DNA from 3 places in the Streptomyces sp. NPDC048370 genome. Region 1 is predicted to be linked to each of the others. Evidence: riboswitches for the same ligand, from Rfam matches in the RefSeq annotation. Region 1 holds a riboswitch; each other region holds the start of a gene.

Evidence for each region. Region 1 has a riboswitch for cobalamin ahead of cobN (cobaltochelatase subunit CobN). Riboswitches for the same ligand answer to the same signal wherever they lie in the genome.
Region 2: another riboswitch for cobalamin. It lies ahead of ACGFYP_RS02625 (CoA-acylating methylmalonate-semialdehyde dehydrogenase); the one in region 1 lies ahead of cobN (cobaltochelatase subunit CobN).
Region 3: another riboswitch for cobalamin. It lies ahead of metE (5-methyltetrahydropteroyltriglutamate--homocysteine S-methyltransferase); the one in region 1 lies ahead of cobN (cobaltochelatase subunit CobN).

What each region holds. Positions count from the first base shown of each region.
Region 1 covers NZ_JBICYI010000003.1:410,437-413,705, reverse strand. The annotation lists gene cobN (cobaltochelatase subunit CobN) at 1-2,100, opposite strand, end outside; cobalamin riboswitch at 2,137-2,276, opposite strand; gene ACGFYP_RS09225 (cobalamin biosynthesis protein CobG) at 2,592-3,269, shown strand, end outside.
Region 2 covers NZ_JBICYI010000001.1:622,612-625,880, reverse strand. The annotation lists gene ACGFYP_RS02630 (methylmalonyl-CoA mutase family protein) at 1-1,281, opposite strand, end outside; cobalamin riboswitch at 1,430-1,616, shown strand; gene ACGFYP_RS02625 (CoA-acylating methylmalonate-semialdehyde dehydrogenase) at 1,875-3,269, shown strand, end outside.
Region 3 covers NZ_JBICYI010000001.1:614,091-617,359, forward strand. The annotation lists gene aceB (malate synthase A) at 1-636, shown strand, start outside; gene ACGFYP_RS02595 (3-hydroxybutyryl-CoA dehydrogenase) at 633-1,583, shown strand; cobalamin riboswitch at 1,697-1,917, shown strand; gene metE (5-methyltetrahydropteroyltriglutamate--homocysteine S-methyltransferase) at 2,080-3,269, shown strand, end outside.

The DNA of each region.
Region 1 (3,269 bases):
CAGGGCCTGCGTACCGCCCCAGATCTGCCGGGCGCGCAGGATCGAGAGGACCAGGTTCACGCGCTCGGGCCCGGCCGGCGCGCCGCCGAGGACGTGCAGACCGTCCCTGATCTGGGCGTCCTTGACCTCGCAGAGCCAGCCGTCGACGTGCAGCAGGAAGTCGTCGAAGCCGTCGTCCTCCGGGCGGTCCTCCAGGCCCAGGTCGTGGTCGAGCTTCGCCGCCTGGATCAGCGTCCAGATCTGCGCGCGGATCGCGGGCAGCTTGGACGGGTCCATGGAGGAGATCTGCGCGTACTCGTCGAGCAGCTGCTCCAGGCGCGCGATGTCGCCGTACGAGTCGGCGCGGGCCATCGGCGGCACCAGGTGGTCGACGAGGGTCGCGTGCACGCGCCGCTTGGCCTGCGTGCCCTCGCCCGGGTCGTTGACCAGGAACGGGTAGACCAGCGGGATGTCGCCGAGCGCCGCGTCCGGGCCGCACGCGGCCGACAGGCCCGCGTTCTTGCCCGGCAGCCACTCCAGGTTGCCGTGCTTGCCGAGGTGGACCATCGCGTCCGCCCCGAAGCCGCCGTCCTCGGCGCGCGCCGCGATCCAGCGGTAGGCGGCCAAGTAGTGGTGGGACGGCGGGAGATCGGGGTCGTGGTAGATCGCGATCGGGTTCTCGCCGAAGCCGCGCGGCGGCTGGATGAGGATCAGCAGGTTCCCGCGCCGCAGGGCGGCGAGGACGATGTCGCCCTCCGGATTGCGGGACCGGTCCAGGAACATCTCGCCGGGTGCCGGGCCCCAGTGCTCCTCGACGGCCTCCCGCAGCTCCTGCGGCAGGGTCGCGTACCAGCGCTTGTAGTCGGCGGCCGGGATGCGGACCGGGTTGCGGGCGAGCTGCTCCTCGGTCAGCCAGTCCTGGTCGTGGCCACCGGCCTCGATCAGGGCGTAGATCAGCTCGTCGCCGTCGCCGGAGACAAGGCCGGGGATCTCCTCGACCGGGCCGAAGTCGTAACCCTCCTCCCGCAGTCGGCGCAGCAGCGCGACCGCGGAGGCGGGCGTGTCCAGGCCGACCGCGTTGCCGATCCGGGAGTGCTTCGTCGGGTACGCGGAGAGGACCAGGGCGAGCTTCTTCTCGGCGTTCGGGATGTACCCCAGGAGCGCGTGGCGGACGGCGATCCCGGCGACCCGGGCGGCGCGCTCGGTGTCGGCGACGTACGCGGGCAGCCCGTCCTCGTCGATCTCCTTGAAGGAGAACGGGACGGTGATGAGCCGGCCGTCGAACTCGGGCACGGCGACCTGGCTCGCGGCGTCCAGCGGCGAGAGCCCCTCGTCGTTCTCCTCCCAGGCGGCGCGCGAACCGGTCAGGCAGAGCGCCTGCAGGATCGGTACGTCGAGGGCGGCGAGCGCGCCCGCGTCCCAGGCGTCCTCGTCGCCGCCGGCCTGCGCCTCGGCGGGCTTGGTGCCGCCGGCCGCGAGGACGGTGGTGATGATCGCGTCGGCACCGCGCAGGCGGCGGAGCAGCTCCGGCTCGGGGGCGCGAAGGGACGCGACGTACAGGGGCATGGCGCGGGCGCCGGCGTCCTCGATCGCCTCGCAGAGCGAGCCGACGAAGGCGGTGTTCCCGCTCATGTGGTGGGCGCGGTAGTAGAGCACGGCGACGACGGGGCCGTCCGTGACGCGCGGCTCGCGCTCCAGCGGACCCCAGGTCGGCGCGGCGGCCGGGGCCTCGAAGCCGTGGCCGGTGAGCAGCACGGTGTCGGAGAGGAACCGGGCGAGCTGCTCCAGGTTGGCCGGGCCGCCGTGCGCCAGGTAGGCGTGCGCCTCGGTGGCGACGCCGACGGGGACGGTGGAGGCCTCCATCAGCTGGGCGTCGGGGGCTTGTTCGCCGGAGAGCACGACCAGCGGCTTCTCCGCCGTCCGCAGGGCCTGAAGGCCGTCCTCCCAGGCCCGCAGACCGCCGAGGAGCCGTACGAGGACGAGGTCGGCGCCGTCGAGGAGCCCGGGCAGGTCGTCCGGCGAGAGCCGGGAGGGGTTGGCGAACCGGTACTCGACCGGACCGCCGGCCGCGCGGGCGCTGAGCAGGTCGGTGTCGGAGTGCGACAGCAACAGAATTCGCATGCGTGCGCAGGCCTTCCTCGGGGTTGTCCGCGCCCCGGGTGGTCGTGTGGACGGCAGGAGTTCCTGACTCACCCGGTCCCTCGCGGGACCTGGCTCACAGTGGCGGGACCGCGCCGGATTCTCACCGGGCTTCCTCCCCGGGGTCCTGGGACCCCATGCCGATCTGCATAGTAGATCGTGAGGTCGACGGGCCGGGTCGGGTGGCGGAGTCGGCCGGATCACACTGCGGGCGGGATGGGCCGCGAGCTGCGTGCGGGATCGTGCGCGAGCTGCGGGCGGATCGGGTGCGAGCTGTGGGCGGGATGGTGTGCGAGGCCCGCTTCCGCCCGGTGGCCGGCCGCCGCGTCCTGCCCGATTCCGCCCGGGGTCTGCCGCCGCGTCCGGCACGCTTCCGCCCGGGGTCTGCCGCCCCGTCCGGCACGCTTCCGCCCGGTGGCTCGGTCGCCGCGTCGGCCGGATCGCACCTGGTGGCCGCCCGGTGGCCCGTCGGTATGCTCGCCGCCATGCCGCCCACCCCGCCCCCGACGCCCGACCCGGGCGAACCTCGCATACGGGACCGTGGCGACGCGTGCCCCGGGGCGCTGCGCCTGCACTCCGCCGACGACGGCCGCCTCGCCCGACTCCGCCTGCCCGCAGGTCGTCTGACGTCCCGTCAGGTCGAGATCCTGGCGGACGCCACGGAGACCCTGGGCGACGGACGGCTCAGCATCACCTCACGCGGCAACGCCGAGCTGCGCGGCCTCGCCGACGACTGCGGGGCGGAGCTCGCGGCGCTCCTCGCCAAGGCGGGCCTGCTGCCCTCGCCCACCCACGAACGCGTCCGCAACATCGTCGCCTCCCCCGCCTCGGGCCTCGACGGACTCGGCGCCGCCAACGTGCAGTTGTGGGCCCGCGAGCTGGACGCGCTCCTGTGCGCCGCGCCCTGGGCGGCGGCACTTTCCGGCCGATTCCTCTTCGTCCTCGACGACGGGCGCGGTGACGTCGCCGGGCTCGGCGGGGATGTGACCTTGGTCGCAGTGGACGGCGGCGAGGCGCAGCTGCACGTCGGCGGGCGAGCCGTCCGGCTCGCGAGCTCCGACGCGCCCGGCGCGGCCCTGGCGGTGGCGGGCGGGTTCCTGGCCGCCGCGCGGAAGGCCGGGACCGGGGCCTGGCGGGTCCGGGAACTCCCG
Region 2 (3,269 bases), on a different contig from region 1:
GGCCGACCAGGTCTCGGCGAGCCGGTCGCCGATCATCCCGGAGCGCAGGGCGGCGGCCTGGCCGCCCGCGCTCTCGATCGTCTGGAAGAACTCCCAGCCCGCGTGGGCGAGTTCGTCCGTCAGGCGCTCCACGTACCAGGAGCCGCCCGCCGGGTCGATGACCCGTGCGAGGTGCGACTCCTCGATGAGGATGGTCGAGGTGTTACGGGCGATGCGCCGCGCGAACGCGTCCGGCATGCCGAGCGCGTGGTCGAAGGGCAGTACGGTGACGGAGTCGGCGCCGCCCACGCCCGCGGCCAGGGTGGCCACGGTGGTGCGGAGCATGTTCACCCAGGGGTCGCGGCGGGACATCATCACCGGGGATGTCACCGCGTGCTGGCGCTGCGCGCCCGCGCCGCTCGCCCCGCTGACCTCGGCCACCCGGGCCCAGAGCCTGCGCGCGGCACGGAACTTGGCGATCGTGAGGAACTGGTCGGCGGTGGCCGCGTACCGGAACTCCAGCTGCCCGAGGGCCTGTTCGACCGTGAGTCCCGCTTCCGTGAGCTGCCGCAGGTACGTGACGCCGGTCGCGAGTGCGCACCCCAGCTCCTGCGCGGCCGAGCCGCCGGCCTCGTGGTACGGCAGTGCGTCCACGGTCAGGGCCCGCAGGCCCGGGTACTCCTCGACGCAGCGCCGGGCGAGCCCGGCGGCGGGGGAGAAGTCGTACGGCCGGCCCGTGCGGGCCTCCAGGCCGAGGGGGTCCGCCCCCAGGTTGCCGCGCGCCGCCTCCGGGGCGACGCCCCGCTCCTCGTAAAGCCGCAGCAGTTCCCGCGCGGCCTCCTCCACGTCCTGGCCCGCGTCGAGGACGACGGGCGCGAGGTCGAGGTAGACGCCTTCCAGGACCTGGCCCAGACGCCCGACGGGGAAGCCGCCCTCGCCGACCACCAGCCAGAGCGAGGTGACGCCGTTCTCCAGGTCGGCGAGGACCGTCGGGGCGTCGGGGGTCGTGTGTCGCTGGCGTACGTCCCAGCCGCCGGCTGTGTTGCCCTCGGCGCGGCCGGACCGGACGAACGGGGCGAAACCGGGGAGGCCGGGCTCGGGGGCGGTGTCCTCGGCGGCATAGAGGGGACGGACGCGGAGCGCGTCCTCCAGGGCGGTGGACAGGGCGTCCTCGGCCGCCGGCCCCTCGACGTCCTTGCCCGACTTGCGCAGCACCCCGGCCACCAGGTGCTGCCACTGTTCACGGGATGCGTCGGGGAATTCGGCGGCTAGGGAGAGCCCGTCGTCGGGAAGGACAGTCATGCTCGGATGTTAGGTCAGCTCGCTCAAACGGTAGTCGTGGCACCGCTGTGACCTTGCCCATTGCGGGTAGGTCTTGAAGCGCCGACGGCATCCGTTCTAGGGATGGAGCCGCGGGTGATCACCCGCCCGGGGGTGGATTTACTAGGACGTCCAACTATATAGTCGCGGCGAAGGCCCGCGGTGCAGGGAAGCCGGTGTGATTCCGGCGCGGTCCCGCCACTGTGACCGGGGAGTACGCCGTCGAGCAGCACGCCACTGACAGTCCGCTGTCGGGAAGGCGGACGGCGCGCGCTGATCCGGGAGTCAGGATACCGGCCGCGGGATGTTCCGTGTTGTCCACGAGGATGGAGCTGACACGCATGGCATCGGTGCGCCCGCACACTCCCAGCGGATCCGGCCGACGGGCTCCCGCCCGTCGAGGAGTCCGTCGAGAAGGATCCCACCACCGCAGGCCCGTCAGGACCTGACGGCGCCTCCGCCATTCGCGCTCTCGCGCCGCACCCCCCACCGTCCCGCCCACGCCTCCCGGCGTGCGCGCGGTCGCGGTGGTCCTCCGGCGCGCCATCCGGATCACCTGACGAGAGCAGGCATTCATGGTCCGCGCACAAGACACCACCCCCGTACGCGAGTTGACCCACTTCGTCGGCGGCAGGCACACCCCGGGAACCTCGGGGTCCTACGGCGACGTGTACGACCCCAACACCGGCGAGGTCCAGGCCCGCGTGCCGCTGGCCAACCGGGCCGAGACCGAGGCCGCCATCGCGGACGCCGCCCGGGCGCAGCGCGACTGGGCCGCCTGGAACCCGCAGCGCCGCGCCCGGGTCCTCCTGCGCTTCCTCCAGCTGGTCGAGCAGGAGAAGGACGACCTGGCCAGGCTGCTCTCCTCCGAGCACGGCAAGACCGTCGCCGACGCCCACGGAGACCTCCAACGCGGCCTGGAGGTCGTGGAGTTCGCCGCCGGCATCCCGCACCTGCTCAAGGGCGAGTTCACCGACAACGCCGGGACCGGCATCGACGTCCACTCCCTGCGCGCCCCCCTCGGCGTCGTCGCAGGGATCACCCCGTTCAACTTCCCCGCGATGATCCCGCTCTGGAAGGCAGCCCCCGCCCTGGCCTGCGGAAACGCCTTCATCCTCAAGCCCTCCGAACGCGACCCGTCCGTACCGCTGCGGCTCGCCGAACTCTTCCTGGAGGCGGGGCTGCCGCCCGGCGTGCTCAACGTCGTCAACGGAGGCAGGGAAGCCGTCGACACCCTCCTCGACGATCCCCGCGTCGCCGCCCTCGGCTTCGTCGGCTCCACCCCCGTCGCCGCGCACGTCTACGCCACCGCCGCCGCCCACGGCAAGCGCGCCCAGTGCTTCGGCGGCGCCAAGAACCACATGATCGTGATGCCGGACGCCGACCTCGACCAGGCCGTCGACGCCCTCATCGGCGCCGGGTACGGCTCGGCCGGCGAGCGGTGCATGGCCATCTCGGTCGCCGTCCCCGTCGGCGAGGAGACCGCCGACGCCCTCGTCGCCCGGCTGAAGGAGCGCATCGGCGCGCTGAGGATCGGCCGCAGCGACGACCCGGACGCCGACTTCGGCCCGATGGTCGGCCCGGACGCAGTCGAACGGGTCCGTACGTACGTCGGCATCGGGGTCGAGGAGGGCGCCGAACTCGTCGTCGACGGACGCGACTTCGTCCTCCCCGGGCACGAGGGCGGCTTCTTCGCCGGGGCCTCCCTCTTCGACCGGGTCACCCCGGAGATGCGCGTCTACCAGGAGGAGATCTTCGGCCCCGTGCTCTGCGTGGTCCGCGCCGCCGACTACGAGGAGGCCCTGCGACTGCCGAGCGAGCACCTCTACGGCAACGGCGTGGCGATCTTCACACGTGACGGCGACACCGCACGGGACTTCACCCGGCGCGTCGACACCGGCATGGTCGGCGTCAACGTGCCCATCCCGGTGCCGGTGGCGTACCACACCTTCGGCGGCTGGAAGCGGTCC
Region 3 (3,269 bases), on a different contig from region 1:
CACAAGCGGGGCGCGCACGCCATCGGCGGCATGGCCGCGCAGGTGCCGAGCAAGGACCCCGCCGCCCACGAGGCCGCGCTCGCCAAGGTCCGGCTCGACAAGGAGCGGGAGGCGGAGGACGGCTTCGACGGCTCCTGGGTCGCCCATCCCGGTCTCGTCCCGGTCTGCCGCGAGGTCTTCGACGGCGTGCTCGGCGACCTCCCGGACCAGATCCACCGGACACGGGACGACGTCGAGGTGACCCCGGCGGACCTGCTGTCGGTACGCCGGATCAGCGGACCGCCCACCCCGGAGGGCATCCGCACGAACATCGCGGTCGCCCTGGGCTACTTCGCGGCCTGGATGCGCGGTCAGGGTGCCGTCGCACTCGACGGGCTCATGGAGGACGCGGCGACCGCCGAGATCGCCCGCGTCCAGATCTGGCAGTGGGTACGGCACCGGCTGATCGACCGGGAGACGGTCGTCGGACTCCTCGACGAGGAGCTCGCCGCGCTCGGCGCCGCGTACCCCTGGGCCCCGGTGGAGGAGGTGCGGGCGCTCTTCGAACGGAACGCGCTCAGCGGCGAACTGCCGCTCTTCTTCACCCCGGACGCCTACTCCCGCCACCTCGTGCGCCACGCGGAGCCCCGCTCATGAGCGCCGGGATCACGGGCTCCCAGAGCACGGGTGCCGCGATCGCGGAAGCCGAGAGCACGGGTGCCGCGATCGCCGACGCCGACGAGATCACCCGCGTCGGAGTGGTCGGCGGCGGCCAGATGGGGGCGGGCATCGCGGAGGTCTGCGCGCGGGCCGGACGGCACACGATCGTCTGCGAGACGGACGCCGTGGCCGCCCGGGCCGCGCGGGAGCGGGTGACCGCATCGCTCGACCGCGCGGTTCGGCGGGGCAAGCTGGAGCCGGCCGCCGCGCGGGACGCGCTCGCCCGGATCGTCTTCACCGGCGATCTGGAGGAGCTTGCCGACCGGCAGCTGGTCATCGAGGCCGTCGTCGAGAACGCGGAGGCCAAGACCGAGGTGTTCACCCGCCTCGACAAGATCGTCGAGGACCCGTCGGCCGTCCTGGCGACCAACACCTCCTCGCTCCCGGTGATGCGCCTGGGCATGGCCACGAGCCGCGCCGACCGGGTGGTGGGGCTGCACTTCTTCAACCCCGTGCCGGTGCTGCCGCTGGTGGAGGTCGTGAGCTCGCTGCACACCGCGCCGGACACGGTCGCCCGCGTGGAGCGCTTCGCGACGGACGCGCTGGGCAAGACGGTCGTCCGTTCGCAGGACCGGGCCGGGTTCGTCGTCAACGCGCTGCTCGTGCCCTACCTGCTCTCGGCGATCCGCATGGCCGAGTCCGGCTTCGCCACCGCCGCCGACATCGACGCCGGCATGGAGCTGGGCTGCGCCCACCCGATGGGCCCGCTGAAGCTGGCCGACCTCATCGGTCTCGACACCGTCGCCTCGATCGCGGAGTCGCTCTACGAGGAGTTCAAGGAGCCCCTCTACGCGCCGCCTCCGCTGCTCCAGCGGATGGTGGAGGCGGGTCTCCTTGGCCGCAAGACGGGCCGGGGCTTCCACCCGTACGCAGGCCGGGGCTGAGCCCGGAACCACGGGGCGGACCGACGGGGCGGACCGACGGGCGGACCGGCAAGGTGTCTCACCTCACCATCCGTATGGTGGACATCTCCCGGCACAGCGCTGGACAGCCCCTTAGGGTGGCCGGTGCAGCTGGTTCGCCCCGTCAGCCGGACGGGATGCGTCGTAAGAGGGAACCCGGTGGAAATCCGGGACTGCCCCGCAGCGGTGAGCGGGAACGACCGCCGTCATACGCACTGGACCCGTACGGGTCTGGGAAGCGACGGCCACTAGGTGTCCTCCCCCGTGGAGGACGTGCCCGCGAGTCCGAAGACCTGCCATCTGCCCGCGTACGGACCATGCGTGCGCGGACATTCCGGTGACCTCGAGGGCGGGTCGGCGACCACACCAGACGGAGACCCGCGCGTACGGCGCGAGGTAGGCCGTCCGGTCGGTCACCCCTTCGCGCTCTCGTCCCGTCGCCGGGATCTCAGGGATTCATCTCGCGAAGGAGATCTCCGTGACCACCAAGCCCGCAGCCGCGGCAGCACGGGCCACCGTGTACGGCTACCCCCGTCAGGGGCAGCACCGGGAACTGAAGAAGGCGATCGAGGGGTACTGGAAGGGCCGCGTCACCGCCGACGCCCTCCGGACCACCGCCGCCGAACTGCGCCGCACCCACTGGAGCCGACTCGCCGAGGCGGGCGTCCACGAGGTGCCGACCGGCGACTTCTCCCTCTACGACCACGTCCTGGACACCACCGTGATGGTCGGCGCGATCCCCGCGCGCCACCGGGACGCCGTCTCCGCCGACCCGCTCGACGGCTACTTCGCCATGGCGCGCGGTACGCAGGACGTCGCGCCGCTGGAGATGACCAAGTGGTTCGACACCAACTACCACTATCTGGTCCCCGAGTTGGGTCCGGACACGGTCTTCACGGCCGACTCCTCCAAGCAGGTGGCCGAGCTGACGGAGGCCCTCTCCCTCGGCCTGACCGCCCGCCCGGTCCTCGTCGGCCCCGTGACCTATCTGCTCCTCGCCAAGCCCGCGCCCGGGGTGGCCGCCGACTTCGACCCGCTGACGCTCCTCGACCGGCTGCTGCCGGTGTACGCCGAGGTCCTCGCCGACCTGCGGGCCGCGGGCGCCGAGTGGGTGCAGCTCGACGAGCCCGCGCTGGTCCAGGACCGCACCCCGGCCGAGCTGAACGCCGCCGCCCGCGTCTACCGCGAGCTCGGTGGCCGCACGGACCGGCCCAAGTTGCTGGTCGCCTCGTACTTCGACCGGCTCGGCGAGGCCCTGCCGGTCCTCGCCAAGGCACCGGTCGAGGGGCTCGCGCTCGACTTCACCGGCTCCGCCGGCGCCAACCTGGAGGCGCTCGCGGCTGTCGGCGGGCTGCCCGGCAAGCGCCTGGTCGCCGGCGTGGTCGACGGCCGCAACATCTGGGTCAACGACCTCGCGAAGTCCCTGACGACCCTCGGCACCCTGCTCGGTCTCGCCGACCGGGTCGACGTGGCGGCCTCGTGCTCCCTGCTGCACGTCCCCCTCGACGCCGCCGCCGAGCGGGACATCGACCCGCAGATCCTGCGCTGGCTCGCCTTCGCACGGCAGAAGACCGCCGAGGTCGTCACCCTCGCCAAGGGCCTGTCCCGCGGCACCTCCGCGATCACCGCCGAACTGGCCGCCAACCGGGCCGACCTGGCCTCGCGGGC